DNA from 2 places in the Halanaerobaculum tunisiense genome. Region 1 is predicted to be linked to the other one. Evidence: riboswitches for the same ligand, from Rfam matches in the RefSeq annotation. Region 1 holds a riboswitch; the other holds the start of a gene.
The links. A riboswitch is a leader RNA that binds a small molecule or an ion and turns the genes downstream of it on or off. The one in region 1 is predicted to bind cyclic di-AMP.

Region 1 (7,415 bases):
GCGAGCTGGTTTAGGTATGGTAGATGGGATTGTAGATTTAGTACCAGCAGCTAAGGTAGGCCATGTTGGTTTGTATCGTGATCCAGAAACGCTAGAACCAGTGGAGTACTATTGTAAGATGCCACCTGATATTGAATCACGAGAATTAATCATGGTTGACCCTATGTTAGCAACTGGTGGTACAGCTATAGCAGCTTTAGATTTTGTTAAGCAGCGGGGTGCTGAAAATATCAAGTTTATGTGTTTAGTAGCTGCTCCAGAAGGGGTAGAAGAACTTCAAGAAGCACATCCTGATGTGGATATCTATACTGCAGCTATTGATGAAAAGCTTAATGATCATGCCTATATTATACCAGGTTTAGGTGATGCTGGTGACAGATTATTCGGAACCAAATAATAGTCGTCCTTCCTGGGATGAATACTTTATGGAGCTGACAGAAGTAGTAGCTAAGCGATCGACTTGTCTACGTAGACAAGTAGGAGCATTAATTGTTAAAGAAAAACGGGTTTTGGCTACAGGATATAATGGAGCTCCTAGTAATTTGCCTCACTGTAGTGAAGTAGGATGTATCAGAGAAAAAGAAAATGTTCCTTCAGGAGAACGCCATGAACTCTGTCGAGGCTTACATGCTGAACAAAACGGGATTGTCCAAGCAGCGTTACATGGTACTTCCATCCAAGGAGCTACTTTGTATTGCACTCATCAGCCTTGTATCTTGTGTACTAAGATGGTGATTAATGCTGGTATTAAACGGATAGTTTTTCAAGGGGCTTACCCAGATGAGTTGGCCCAACAGATGTTATCAGAGGCTGATATATTATTAGAACAAATTAGCTAGGATACCATTATTTGATGATTGCAAAACCAGGGCACCTGCTTTACAATAGAGATAGATCTAAGTTTACTGACCACGAGAGTGGTCAGTTTTTGTTGTAAGAAATAAATTAGAGAATGTAATTAGAAAGCAGGTGCCAACAATGTTATTACTTCCTATTTTAATTAGTTTTTGTGTATCTTATTTATTAGTTCCAGTAATCAAGAAGTTAGCTTTTGCTATAGGAGCACTGGACCAGCCTAGTAAACGTAGAATTAATGTAGAACCGATTCCTAACTTAGGAGGCTTAGCTATTTTTGGGGGAGTAATTGTTAGTCTCCTCTGGTTGGGGGTCGATAGTCAATTAAGAAGTATTTTAGTGTGTGCTAGTTTATTAGTTAGTTTAGGAATTTTAGATGACTTGTATGAGCTATCTGCATCGGTTAAATTAGCTGGACAATTAGCAGTTGTTCTATTGCTAGTTAACTCAGGTATCCAAATAGAGTTTATTAGAGGTTACTATTTAGGTCTATTTAGTATTCCAGTTACTGTAATTTGGATGTTGGGTACTATGAATGTGATTAATTTAATCGATGGTTTAGATGGCTTAGCTGGAGGAGTAACTATTATTGCAGCTATTCCGTTAGCTATTTTTGCCTACCAGCAAGGACAAATGTTAGCTGTATTATTAACATTAAGTTTAATTGGGGCTACTATAGGATTTTTGCGTTATAATTTTAATCCGGCTCAGATTTTCATGGGGGATACAGGTAGTATGTTTTTAGGTTTTATGTTAGGAGTTATCTCTATCACTGGAGCTTTAAAAAGCATTACTACAGTTACCTTCATCTTACCTATTTTGGCTTTAGGAGTTCCTATTTGTGATACTTTATTTGCTATTATTAGACGTAGATTACAAGGTCAACCTATTTTTAAAGCTGATCGTAATCATTTACACCACCAATTACTAGATTTAGGGTTAACGCAGTGGCAGGTGGTATTGATTATTTATTTAGTTAGTATTTGTTTAAGTTTGGTGGCTATAGGAGTCAGTCAGGCTAATTTTGCTGAAGGTCTCTTTTTAGTGCTGACTACAGTTAGTTTTTTACTAATTGGTAGTCATAAATTAAAACTATTGCCGCTTGTATAAGTGATCACTTATACAAGCTTGTCATAAAAATTACTTTACAAGATTGTAAATATCTATTATAATGTAAGTAGTATATTATAATAATTAAAATTAGATATTTGATAATTGCCGAATCCTAATTATAGGAGCGGAGGGTCCATTCTTTGGGGCGAATCCAGCAATGAGTTTGAGCTTAAGCTGTGACTTAAACTTAGACTTGAAAATGGTAAGGTACCCTTTAACCTGAGCCCGACAGCTAACTCCGTAGGTGTTTTAAAGGGATCAGTCTAGTCTGTTTATAGCTAATTATTAGTTGTAAATAGGGTAAGAGTTTGAGAGACTATGGCTATCTGCTGTAGTCTTTTTGTATTATCTGTATAATTTTATTTTAACTTAGGGATTACTAATTAGGAGAGTAGATATGAAAGATAATTTAAGTGTTTTACAAGCATTAGCTTTATTATCTCAGGTAGGAATAGCAATTATTGTCCCTACTTTTGGTGGGTTGTGGGTAGGAAATTATTTAGATCAACTACTAGGAATTGAACCATTATTGTTAGCTGTAGGAATTATTACAGGAGTTGTAGTTGGTTTTAGAAATGCCTATCGGTTGCTGATGAGCAAGCAAGATGAGAGAAAGAGTGATTAATGATGGAACAAGTTAAGCAGACTAAACAATTTATTATAAAGTGGACTGTTCTTTTAAATTTAGCTTTAATGTTTTTGCTAGCTATCTTTTGGGATTTAAGATCTGTAGCTGGTATTTTAGTAGGAGGCATTATAAGTGTGATTAATTTTCACTTATTGACTACTTCTTTACAGAAGGCAGTCCAATTTCAGTCTACTAAAGCTGGGATTTATACTTTTGTGCAGTACATATTAAGGTATTTACTTTGGGGTAGCACATTATATATTGCTTTACAGAGACCCGATGTTAATTTAATGACTGTGATAGTAGGCATGTTAACAGTAAAGGCAGTTATCTTAGTAGTTAATGTTTTTAATATATGGCCTAATGATCCACAAAGGTTTAGAGAAAGGAGGGGAAATGAGTAGATGAATATTTTGGATAAGATATTTTTAAAAGGGGCTCCTGGAGCAGAGGAGTTTAGTCCAGATGTAATGTTTAATCTACCTGATAATACTGTGACTAGAATGTTGCAGATTGCTGATGCTCCAGTTAAATCCACTGTAACTACAACTTGGGTGATTATGGCTTTTTTAGCCTTATTTTCTTGGTTAGCTACTCGTAATTTGCAACGAGAGCCTAAGCCAGGTAGTCTACAGAATATAGCTGAATCTTTTGTAGAAGGGATGAGAGGATTAGTAGAGGAGACAATGGGTCCTAAGATGAAGCAGTTTGCTCCTTATATTGGAACTTTAATGATTTATTTGACTATTGCCAATATAATGGGGATTGTACCAGGTAGAGATATCCTACATCTTTACACTCCAACAGCAGATTTGAATACTACTTTTGCTTTGGGAGCTATTACTTTTGTTAATGTCCATTTCTTTGGTATTAGGTCTAAAGGGGTAGGAGGTTATATCAAGTCTTATTTTGAACCATTACCTTTTTTAGCTCCTTTAAATTTAATTGGTAATTTAGCTGATCCTGTATCATTATCTTTCCGTTTATTTGGTAATATGATAGCAAGTGTAGTAATTATGGGACTGCTTTATGGAGTAGTTGGTTTAATTGTCCCTAGTATAGCTGATTTATACTTTAATTTATTTGCTGGTGTTTTACAGGCCTTTATTTTTGCAATGTTGACTATGACTTATATTTCAATGGAAATGGAGTAATCTCTCCATAGTTAGAAAGGAGGGATTTGAATGGCAGAAATTCCCAATTTAGTAGTCCTTTTTTTAGATTGGCTTACTCAATTTAGTACTGTGACCTTAGTATCAGCTGCATCTGCTATTGGTGTAGGATTAGCTATGATTGCCGGTATTGGAGCAGGAATTGGTCAGGGATTTGCAGCAGGTAAAGGTGCTGAACGTGTGGGAAGCAGACCAGAGGTACAAGGTGTTATTGTAAGAACAATGTTGCTTGGTGCTGCTGTAGCCGAAACAACAGGTATTTATGCTTTAGTAATTGCTTTGATTTTGTTATTTGCTAATCCATTACTTAGTTAATGAAAAATAAAAATTAAAGGAGGAATTTATAATGAATGGTCAATCTTTAATTGCAGCTGCATCTGCTATTGGTGCAGGGCTAGCTATGATTGCCGGTATTGGAGCAGGAATTGGTCAGGGGTTTGCAGCAGGTAAAGGTGCTGAAGCTGTAGGTAAACAACCAGAAGCACAAGGTACAATTACTAGAACAATGTTACTTGGTGCTGCTGTAGCAGAGACAACAGGTATCTATGGTTTGGTAATTGCTTTGATCTTGTTATTTGCTAATCCGCTTCTTGGCTAATGAGAATCGAAAAGGGAGTAGCTAGTTGAAGATGGATTTTATGATTCATCTTCACTTCCCTTGTATTTGTCGTCCGATACTTGCTAAAAAAATGTTATAGTGATTAGTAGATAGGTTCTTGTAATTATTTTTTTGCTGTTAGTTTTGAAAGGAGGAAGCAGAAAGTGATTAGTCTAGATATAACCTTCTTTTTTCAGTTAATAAATTTTATAGTATTATATCTAATCTTGCGGCGTTTCTTATTTGAGCCAATTACAAGTTTTATGAATCAGAGATCTGAAGATATTTCTGATCGAATAGAATCTGCTCAAGCAAAAGAATCAGAAGCAGAAAAATTAAAAGAAGAATATCAACAGAAGCTAAGTGATGCTAAGCAGGAGGCTCGAGAAATAATTGAAGAAAGTCGTCGTCGTGGTAAAAAGAAGAAAGAAGAGATTGTCTCTCAAGCTGAAGAAGAAGCGAATAGAAAGATTGCTAAAGCAGAAGAGGAAATTAATATAGCTAAGTTAGGAGCACGAAAAGAGTTAAAAGATGAAGTTGCTGATATTGCAACTCAGATGAGTAAGAAAGCACTATCTAATTATATTGCTGAGCAAGAATTACAGGAAGAAACAATTAATCAATTTATTGAGCAACTTGACCAAGAGAAATTAGGTGAAGTAACATGATAGATCAACAAGTAGCGGAGAAATATGCTCAAGCTCTTTTTGAGTTGGCCCAAGAGGGAGCTAGTCTAGAGGATATTTTAGCTGAATTTACTGAGTTAGTGGATTTACTCCAAGAAAATCAAGAGTTAGAACAGATGTTATATCATCCTGAACTCAGTGGTCAACAAAAGAAAGAAGTATTAGCTGAACTCTTTGCTGCTGAATTGTCTACTACTTTATTCAATTTTATTAATTTGTTGGTGGATAAAAAACGGGCCAACTTATTAGTAACTATTTATCAGCAGTTTAAAAAGTTAGCTGGTGAGGAAGCTAATAGGTTAGCAGTAGAAGTTAAGTCTCCTATTGAGTTATCTGCTGACCAGCTAGAAAAGTTAACAACTAAGTTAGAATCTGAGTTAGATAAAGAGATAGAATTAGAAGTTACAGTTAAACCAGACTTAATAGGTGGTCTAGTCTTACAGATTGGAGATAAAGTAATTGATGGTAGTCTATTAACACAATTAGAAAATCTAAATCAGGATCTAAACAGGTTAGAAGTAAGTCAGTTAGGGGTGAGATAATGAATCTTAAGCCTGAAGAAATAAGTTCAATTATTAAAGAGCAGATTAAAAATTATGATGTTGAGTTAGAGACTGAAGGTGTAGGAACAGTTCTTAGTGTCGGAGATGGTATTTCTCGAATTCATGGTTTAGAGGACGCTATGGCCGGAGAATTATTAGAATTCTCCAGTGGTGTTAATGGTATGATTCTAAACCTAGAGGAAGATAGTATTGGTTGTGTAATTATGGGAGATCAATCCCAAATAGAAGAAGGGGACGAGGTACATAGAACTGGTCGCGTTGTTGATGTTCCAGTAGGAGAAGAGTTACAGGGACGTGTAGTTAATCCGTTAGGAAAGCCAGTTGATGGTAAAGGGCCAATTGAGACTGATAATAGACGGCCTGTTGAATCTGGAGCACCAGGTATTGTAGAGCGTCAACCAGTAGAAGAACCGCTCCAAACAGGAATTAAATCTATTGATTCAATGGTACCAATTGGTAAAGGGCAGCGAGAGTTGATTATTGGTGATCGCCAGACAGGGAAGACTGCCTTAGGGATTGATACAATTATTAATCAACAGGATGATGATGTCCAGTGTATTTATGTGGCTATTGGTCAGAAGTCTTCTACAGTAGCCCAAGTTGTAGATAAGTTAGAAAGAACAGGAGCTTTAGAGTATACTACTGTTGTAACAGCTTCTGCTAGTGATCCAGCTCCTTTACAGTATTTAGCTCCTTATGCTGGTTGTACAATTGGTGAACACTTTATGTACGAAGGAGAAGATGTCTTAGTTGTCTATGATGATTTATCCAAGCACGCAGTAGCTTATCGGGAGATGTCTCTCTTATTAAGAAGACCACCAGGTCGGGAAGCTTATCCTGGCGATGTATTCTACTTACACTCTCGTCTTTTAGAGCGAGCTGCTAAGTTAAATGATAATTTAGGAGCAGGTTCTTTAACTGCTTTACCAATTATTGAAACTCAAGCAGGAGATATTTCAGCTTATATTCCTACTAATGTAATTTCGATTACTGATGGTCAGATTTACTTAGAAAGTGAATTATTCTATTCTGGGGTTCGACCAGCGGTTAATACAGGATTATCAGTATCTCGGGTAGGTGGAGATGCTCAGATTGATGCTATGAAGGATGTTGCTGGTACACTAAGATTAGATTTATCTCAATATCGAGAACTAGAAGCTTTTGCGCAATTTGGATCTGATTTAGATGAATCAACTCAACAGAAATTAGCTCGAGGAGAAAGATTAGTAGAAGTTCTTAAGCAGGATGAAACTTCTCCAATGGCTGTAGAAGAACAAGTAATGGTTATCTACGCTGTTAATAATGGTTATTTAGATGATATTCCTGTTGAGGATATTAAGAGATTTGAAGAGGATCTTATCCAGTCTTTACAGGATACTCATCCTGAAATAGGAGAGGCAATTGCTGAACAAGAAGAAGTAACGGAAGAAACAGAAGAAAAATTAGCAGCTGCCTTAGAAGAATTCACAGAGGAGTTTGCAACTAGTCAAGACGAAGAAACTGCCTAATAAGTTAGCCGCTGTCAGAAAGTGAGGTGAGCTACAGATGGAAAGTATGCGCGATATAAAGCGGCAGATTAGTAGTGTGGAGAATACTAAAAAGATCACGCGAGCTATGAATATGGTTGCTGCCGCTAAGTTACAGAAAGCTGAAGCAAGAGCTGAAGAAGCTAAACCTTTTTTTGCTCAGACAAGAAAGACTTTAACTGGTTTAACTGCTAATGATGAGGATTTACATCCTTTATTAGAAGAACGAGCAGTAGATAAGGTAGGTTATATTGTAATCACTGGTGACCGAGGT
Region 2 (7,415 bases), on a different contig from region 1:
AGGACACCTAAAAAGTAAGTAGTTAAGTATAACATAATATAATTAGCAGTCTCACGAATATATTCAGACTTAACATACAACTTCTGCTCTCCACGCCAGATATAATTTTCTTGCATAGCATTTTGCGGTAAAAAATAACTTTTGAGTTCCCAAAATAATGACTTAAAAATTAAGTAAATCCTATAGAGTTTAATACCACCAGCAGTAGAACCTGTCCCTCCACCAATTAACATTAACAAAATCAAACTTAAAATACCAAAACTATTCCAGGTAGTAAAAGTATCCAAGGAAAAACCAGTAGTCGAAATAGCAGTTATAACCTCAAAAATACTTCTTCTTAACATATCAGGTAAGTTAGTATATAAATTAGCTACAGAAAAATAACCAATAATAGGAGTAAAAATACTAATCAATAAACCTAATAATCTAATTTCACCATTTTTAAAGAAAATTCTAAATTTCCCTTTCAACAACGCAAAATGAGTAGCAAAATTAGTAGTTCCTAATAACATTAAAACCCAGGTCGCTAATTCTATCGGTAGACTATCCCAGTGTCCAATACTATCTACCTTAGTAGAAAAACCTCCTGTAGACAAAGCTGCTATAGAGTGATTAATAGCATCAAAAAATCCCATCCCAGCTAGCCAATATAAAATTATACCTCCTAAAGTATAACCAGCATAAATTAACATAATTGCTTTAGTAGACCTCTTAACGTGAGGTAATAACTGATCACTTCTTCCTTCAGCATTATATAATCCAAAACCATAAGGATGAATTACTGAAGATAACATCACCACAATCAGCCCTACCCCACCAAAAAACTGCATAATACTCCGCCATAATAAAAAAATATGAGAAGTTTCTGCCTCATTAATAACTGATAGGCCAGTTGTAGTCCACCCACTAGTAGCCTCAAAAATAGCTTGCGTAAAGTTCAATTTACCAGCTAGCATAAAGGGCCAAGCAGAAGCAAAAATAGCTACAACCCAAGAAATTAAAACAATAATGCCTCCTTCTTTAAGAGACAAAGAGACTCTTTCCTCTTTATGTTTAGTAAATTTCCAACTTAAGAAACCACAACTAAAAAATATACTAGCTGGGACTAAAAATGCTTGTAAATGAACAATATCCTGCGGATAAAAAGGTAATACCAATAAAGGCAATAATAAAAAAGCTCCAGCAGCCATTGTTAACATCCCAATATATTTAAAAATTAAGATATATCTTTCCTGTAAATTTTTTTGATAGCGCATGACTTATCCTCCTATTCTCCAGACAATACACTAAAGGCTTCAGCTTGTTTTTTAGGTAGAGTAATAATTAATGCTTTATCCCCCTCTAACAATTTAGTATTCCCTTTAGGGATTAATACTTCCTCATCTCTAATAATACAACCAAATACAATATCATGTGGTAAATTTATCTCTCGTAAAGTCTTACCTAAAACAGGAGAATCATCCTGTAAGATAACTTGTGAAATACTAATCTTTCCTTCTTCAATAGATAATAAATTGCTAACATCTGATACCTCTACTCTTTGTTCAATCAAAATAGAGATCAGCTTAGTAATATTAAAGATAGTTTCTACCCCTAAACTTTTAAATATTTCTTCATTATTAGGATTATTAACTACTGAAAAAGTCTTAGGAATTCCAAACTGTTTATAGGCCAATTGACAAATAAATAAATTATCCGGATCATTATCAGTTAAAGCTAAAATAATATCAGCTTTATTAGCTTCAGCTTCAGCTAAATAATCCGGTTTAGAACCATCCCCATTGATTACTAAAGCCTGAGATTTACGAGCTAAAAACTTACAATACTCCTTATCTTGATTAATAACAGATACTCGATAGCCTTTAGCAATGAACTTTTTAGTTAAATGATAAGTAACTTTTCCTCCGCCTACCATTATAATTCTCATACAATCTCTCCTTAACAATTAATGATTTTATTTTTAAATTCTCCTACTAGCAAATTAGTAGGACTCATAATTTCTACATCTAGGTCTTGATAAATAACTTCTTTAGTTGGATCAATAGTTCTCACAACTACCTTAGGAATCTGATGTAATTCGCTAGCTATTTGAGCTATCATAGCATTGACATTATCATTATTAGTTGTAACAACTACCAAGTCTGCTTTATCCAGTTTAGCCTCCTGTAACACTTCTATCTCTGCTGCATCACCGCTAATTGTAAATCCTGTAAATTCAGCTGATAAATTAGCAAAAGCAGTAGTATCTTTATCAATCACTACTACGTCTTCTCCTTGTTTCGATAATAAATTAGCTATTGCTGAACCAGTTCTACCACAACCAATAACTAAAGCATACATCCTAATCCCTCTCTTTCTCATCGGCACCTAAATTAATATCACTTTTATCATATTCAAACTGACTTGTTCGCTCTAAATTTTCCTGAGCTGGCTTATAGGATGGATCCAAAGCAAGAGCAGCTCGATATTTCTTTTGAGCCTCTAAATCTTGATCCTCTAATTCTAAAATAACTCCTAATAAATTAAAAGCTTCTGGCTTAGAAGTATCCAAACTAACTGCTTTTTTTAAGTATTCATAACCTTTATCCAGGTCTTGATTGTTAATACACGACTTAGCGTAATGCAAATAATCTTGATAAGTGTTTAATTCTTCTTCTTGGAACTCTAGATCATTTCTGGCAATCACTTCACTAACAATATCTTTGATTTCATCAGGAGTAAAAGGCTTTCTTAAGTAATCAATAGCTCCTAACTTCATTGTTTCTACAGCTGTCTCAACGGAACTAAAGCCAGTAATCATAATCACACTAGCTTCTTTATCAACCTGCTTAACCTGTCTTAATACTTCTAAACCATCCATACCTGGTAATTTCATATCCAATAAGACTATATCAAAATTATCCTCTTTAAATTTCTCCAATCCATCTTCACCATTAACAGCAGTTACCACCTCATAATCAGTAGTTAAGCATTGTTTTAAAGTGATTCTAATATTCTTTTCATCATCTACAACTAATATTTTTTTCATTACTAATCTCTCCTTTCAGTTGCTAAGTACTTCTTTACTTTTGTTAATAAATTATTATGATCTATTGGTTTAGTCATATATTCATCAGCGCCTACACCATAGGCCCGTTTAATATCTGCTTCTTCTGCTTTAGCACTCAACATGATGATTGGTGTATCAGCAGTAATCTCATCATCTTTTAGTGTTTCACAAACTAAAAAACCATTCATTTTAGGAATTTTAATATCCAATAAAACCAAATCAGGATTCCAATCAAAGGCTATATCAACTGCTTCAACCCCATTAGATACTACTTTAATCTTATAACCAGCATTCTCTAAACACATTCTAAGTACAGTAATAATATTTTTATTATCTTCCACAACCAATATCTTATTCATAATTATCCTCCTATCTAAAACGCAAATAACAACCACAAAATTACTTAGGTAACTTTAAAGTAAAGGTGAAAGTACTACCTTTATCTACCTCACTTTCGACCCAGATTCTACCTCCATGAGCTTCAATTATTTCCTTAGAAATAGCTAATCCTAGACCAGTTCCTGTACTTTCATCTTTATCTGCTCCTGCCCGAACAAATTTTTCGAATATCTTATGCTGATACTCCTCAGGAATTCCCGCTCCCGTATCAGCTACTGAAAGATGAATTTTGTGACCTTTTTGGTTAGCAAATAATTTTATTTCATCTCCGTCATTTGTATATCGTAAAGCATTACCAATCAGATTAGTAATCACCCAAGTTATTTTATTTAAATCAGCATAAACCTCTAAATCATCAGGAGCTGTATAATCCAAATCTATTCCTTCTTCTTTAGCTTGTTCCTTAAAGGGCTGAACTGAAGTAGCAAATATATCCTCCACTTTTACTGCTGCAAAATCCAAGTCTATCTCCCCAGACTCCATTTTAGATAAATCTAATAATTCATCAACTAAATTATTTAAATGTTCACAGTCTTCCTGAGCAACCTCTAATAGTTCCTGTTGTTGATCATTAATTTCGCCTGCATTCTCTTCTAGTAACATATTAATCCCCATATTCATTGAAGTCAAAGGAGTTCTAAACTCATGAGACACCATAGAAACAAATTCTGATTTCATTTGATCTACTTCTTTAAGATGAGTGATATCTTCTAATAAAGTAACAACTAATTTAGTTTTATCCTCTTTATCCTTTACAGGAGTAGTTGTAATTCTAAAATATAGCTCTTGCTCCTCTGTAATAAACTTAATAACATTATTATCTTGACTGACTTTTTCCTCTCCAGAATCCAAAGTCTCACTAATAGAATTAAAAATTTGATCTTCTTTGATTGCTTCTAGAAAGTGAGTTCCTACTACCTCTCCTTCCTCTAATCCAAATAATTCCTCAGCATTAGGATTAACAAGTAAAATTTTATTTTCTTCATCAGTTACTAACAAAGGATTGGAAATACTCTTGACAATCCCTTCAGATTTATTCTTTTCTTCAATTAGTTTACTAATATTCATCTCTTCGTATTCTTTAAGTCGTTGCGTCATAGTATTAAATTCTTCAGCTAACTCTCCTATCTCGTCTTTAGTATTAATCTGAATGATTTGATCTAAATTTCCTCCCGCTATCTCTTTTATCTTAGCTGTCAACTGTTTAATTGGTTTGATAATCAAATTGGAAATATAAATTCCAAATATTACAGCCAAAATAATAGCTATTCCTGAAAATATAACTGTCGAGTAGATAGCTTGACTAGCATTATCATTGGCCCGTTGTTGAGCTGTTCTCATATGCTTTTGGTTAACTAATAATAGATCTCTAGATTCCTTTTTTACTTTTTCAAACTGCGGCATAATTTCTTGTAAATAATAATTTTGAACTTCTTTAAAATCTTCTTGTTCAGCCTTATTACGCAAAGTCATAAATTCTTCTAAATAAGCTTGATAACTCTGATTGAGATCTTCTATAATTTCTTTTTCTTCTTCAATAGTTATATTATCTTCTGCTCGAGATAAAAATTTCATAAACTGCATTTGATTTTCTTTAAATATATCCAAAGCCTTCTCCCGACGCCCAAAAACAAAAATCAATTCCGCGCTATCCTGTCTTTCTAAAGCTTCCATCATTTCTTCAGCAGCTATAACACTGCGGTAATTTTCAACCATAATATCATGAATTGATTCATTTAAGGAAACAAAATTATAGATAGACCAGCTAGCTACTCCGATTAAAACTATAATTACTGCTATATACCCTAACAAAATTTTAGTTCTTAATTTTAAATTATTAGTCATTTAATCACCTCACTTTATATTCTACCTCATCTAACAAAAAAAGACTACAGCAGGTAGCCGTAGTCTATGATCTAAAGACTTACTTTCTACCCCCTTTAGTTACCTACGAGGTTAGCTGTCGGGCTCAGGTTAAGGGTCACCTTACCATCTTTAACCTAAGTTTAAATCTAAGGTCAAGCTTAACCTTAACCTCAAACTTAAACTCAAGCTTATAATGGATTCGCCCCAAAAAATGGGTTCCCCGCTTTTATACCAGATGGTATAAAATTCGGTATTAGGTAGATATTTAATTGTTGACTATTGGTTAAATTATAACTTGTAGTAGGCTTTATTGTCAAGTTAACAACCAAAATAAAAGAATAAAAAGAGCTTAAAGTACAGTACTTTAAGCCCTCCATAATAACTAAATATTTTCTTTAGCTAACTCAACTAATTCAGCAAAACCTTCTTCATCATTAACTGCCATATCAGCTAACATCTTTCTGTTAATCTCTACATCTGCTTGCTTAAGACCATGAATGAATCTACTATATGGTAGGTCGTGTTGGCGAGCAGCAGCATTAATTCTACTAATCCATAACTTTCTAAAGTCTCTCTTCTTTTCTTTACGACCTCGATAAGCATACTTTAGAGACTTCATTACCTGCTCAGTAGCTGGTTTATATAACTTACTTTTAGTTCCAAAATAACCTTTAGCTAATTTTAATATCTTCTTTCTCTTTTCTTTTCTTCTATTACCTCGTTTAGCCCGTGGCATAAATCAGACCCTCCTTATAAAATTTTATTCATATGGTAAAAGTTTTTCTAAACGCTTCTCATCACACTTCTCAACAGTAGCATCTTTACTTAATTTTCGTTTACGATTAGAAGTCTTTTTAGTATTTAAATGGTTTTTAAAACCTTTTTTACGCTTGAATTTACCTTTTCCAGTCTTCTTAAACCGCTTCTTAGATCCTTTATGAGTCTTCATCTTACCCATAGTCTAGTCCCTCCTTCAGTTGGTTTAGGTTTTATCACTCTCAGGTGTAATAAACATTAGCATGTTTCGGCCTTCCATTGTCGGCTTCTTAGAGACCTTACCTACATCACTAACTTCTTCAGCTAATCTATCCATTAAATCATAACCAAGATCTTTATGAACTATCTCCCGACCTCTAAAGCGGAGACTAACCTTCACCTTATTTTTATCATTTAAAAATCTTCTGGCCATTTTAGCTTTCACTTTAAAGTCATGGTCTTCAATATTCGCACTCAACTGAACTTCTTTTGTCTTCATTACATTCTGATTCTTTTTAGCACGCTTAGCTTTCTTAGCTTGCTCATACTTATACTTCCCATAATCCATAATCTTACAAACAGATGGTTTAGCTTCCGGAGCAACCTCGACTAAATCAAGGTCTCTATCTTCAGCCAAACTCAATCCTTTCTTTAAAGACATAATTCCAATTTGTTCCCCATCATTATCAACAACTCTTACTTCTCGTGCTCTAATCTGATCGTTAACTCTTAAATCTTCAGCACTAATTTTACATACACCTCCTAAAAAAAAGAAAAGATGACCTAATTAAAGGTCACCCGCTAGTTAGCAAAATTAAACATACATCCCCCTAGGAATATATGCCAATTCTATTAACCTCAAGTCTTAGCTTAAGGTGAGAAGCGGATGACTTCTACTTTATTGTCCTTTCCTAGTATAACACATACCTTTACAATCGTCAAGAAAAAAGTCTTTAGCTATGAGCTGTGAGCCGTGAGCAAATTCAAAAACATAAAACAACTTTTTCCTCTTACGCTAAAATAGAGATTAGATTTTGAATTTAGAGGTTTTGAATTCGCTCATAGCTCACGACACACAACTCACGACTCACAGCTAATTACTCTTTATCCTCAATTTCCTCTACAACATCTGTTTTAAATTCCTCTACTGCAACAGCGCCTAAATCTCCTTCGCGCCGATCACGAACTGATACAGTATTATCCTCTACTTCATCATCTCCTACAATTAACATATAAGGAATCTGCTGGACCTGTGCTTCTCTAATCTTATAACCTACCTTTTCTTGTCTAGCATCGACTTCAACCCTAACTCCTTCTTCTTCTAATTCCTCTTTAATATCATAAG

Region 2: it holds a riboswitch for cyclic di-AMP, as region 1 does, so the genes downstream of both, ACYQ3D_RS07390 (HAMP domain-containing sensor histidine kinase) here and ACYQ3D_RS02435 (AtpZ/AtpI family protein) in region 1, are expected to answer to the same signal.

What each region holds. Positions count from the first base shown of each region.
Region 1 covers NZ_BAAHYI010000002.1:171,943-179,357, forward strand. The annotation lists gene upp (uracil phosphoribosyltransferase) at 1-397, shown strand, start outside; gene ACYQ3D_RS02425 (deoxycytidylate deaminase) at 366-839, shown strand; gene ACYQ3D_RS02430 (MraY family glycosyltransferase) at 979-1,965, shown strand; cyclic di-AMP (ydaO/yuaA leader) riboswitch at 2,062-2,230, shown strand; gene ACYQ3D_RS02435 (AtpZ/AtpI family protein) at 2,366-2,593, shown strand; gene ACYQ3D_RS02440 (ATP synthase subunit I) at 2,596-3,000, shown strand; gene atpB (F0F1 ATP synthase subunit A) at 3,001-3,750, shown strand; gene atpE (ATP synthase F0 subunit C) at 3,781-4,083, shown strand; gene atpE (ATP synthase F0 subunit C) at 4,115-4,366, shown strand; gene atpF (F0F1 ATP synthase subunit B) at 4,531-5,034, shown strand; gene ACYQ3D_RS02465 (F0F1 ATP synthase subunit delta) at 5,031-5,594, shown strand; gene atpA (F0F1 ATP synthase subunit alpha) at 5,594-7,123, shown strand; gene atpG (ATP synthase F1 subunit gamma) at 7,161-7,415, shown strand, end outside.
Region 2 covers NZ_BAAHYI010000006.1:145,087-152,501, reverse strand. The annotation lists gene ACYQ3D_RS07415 (TrkH family potassium uptake protein) at 1-1,256, opposite strand, end outside; gene ACYQ3D_RS07410 (potassium channel family protein) at 1,268-1,927, opposite strand; gene ACYQ3D_RS07405 (potassium channel family protein) at 1,939-2,340, opposite strand; gene ACYQ3D_RS07400 (sigma-54-dependent transcriptional regulator) at 2,342-3,028, opposite strand; gene ACYQ3D_RS07395 (response regulator) at 3,031-3,408, opposite strand; gene ACYQ3D_RS07390 (HAMP domain-containing sensor histidine kinase) at 3,449-5,293, opposite strand; cyclic di-AMP (ydaO/yuaA leader) riboswitch at 5,378-5,577, opposite strand; gene rplT (50S ribosomal protein L20) at 5,697-6,050, opposite strand; gene rpmI (50S ribosomal protein L35) at 6,075-6,272, opposite strand; gene infC (translation initiation factor IF-3) at 6,297-6,818, opposite strand; gene thrS (threonine--tRNA ligase) at 7,168-7,415, opposite strand, start outside.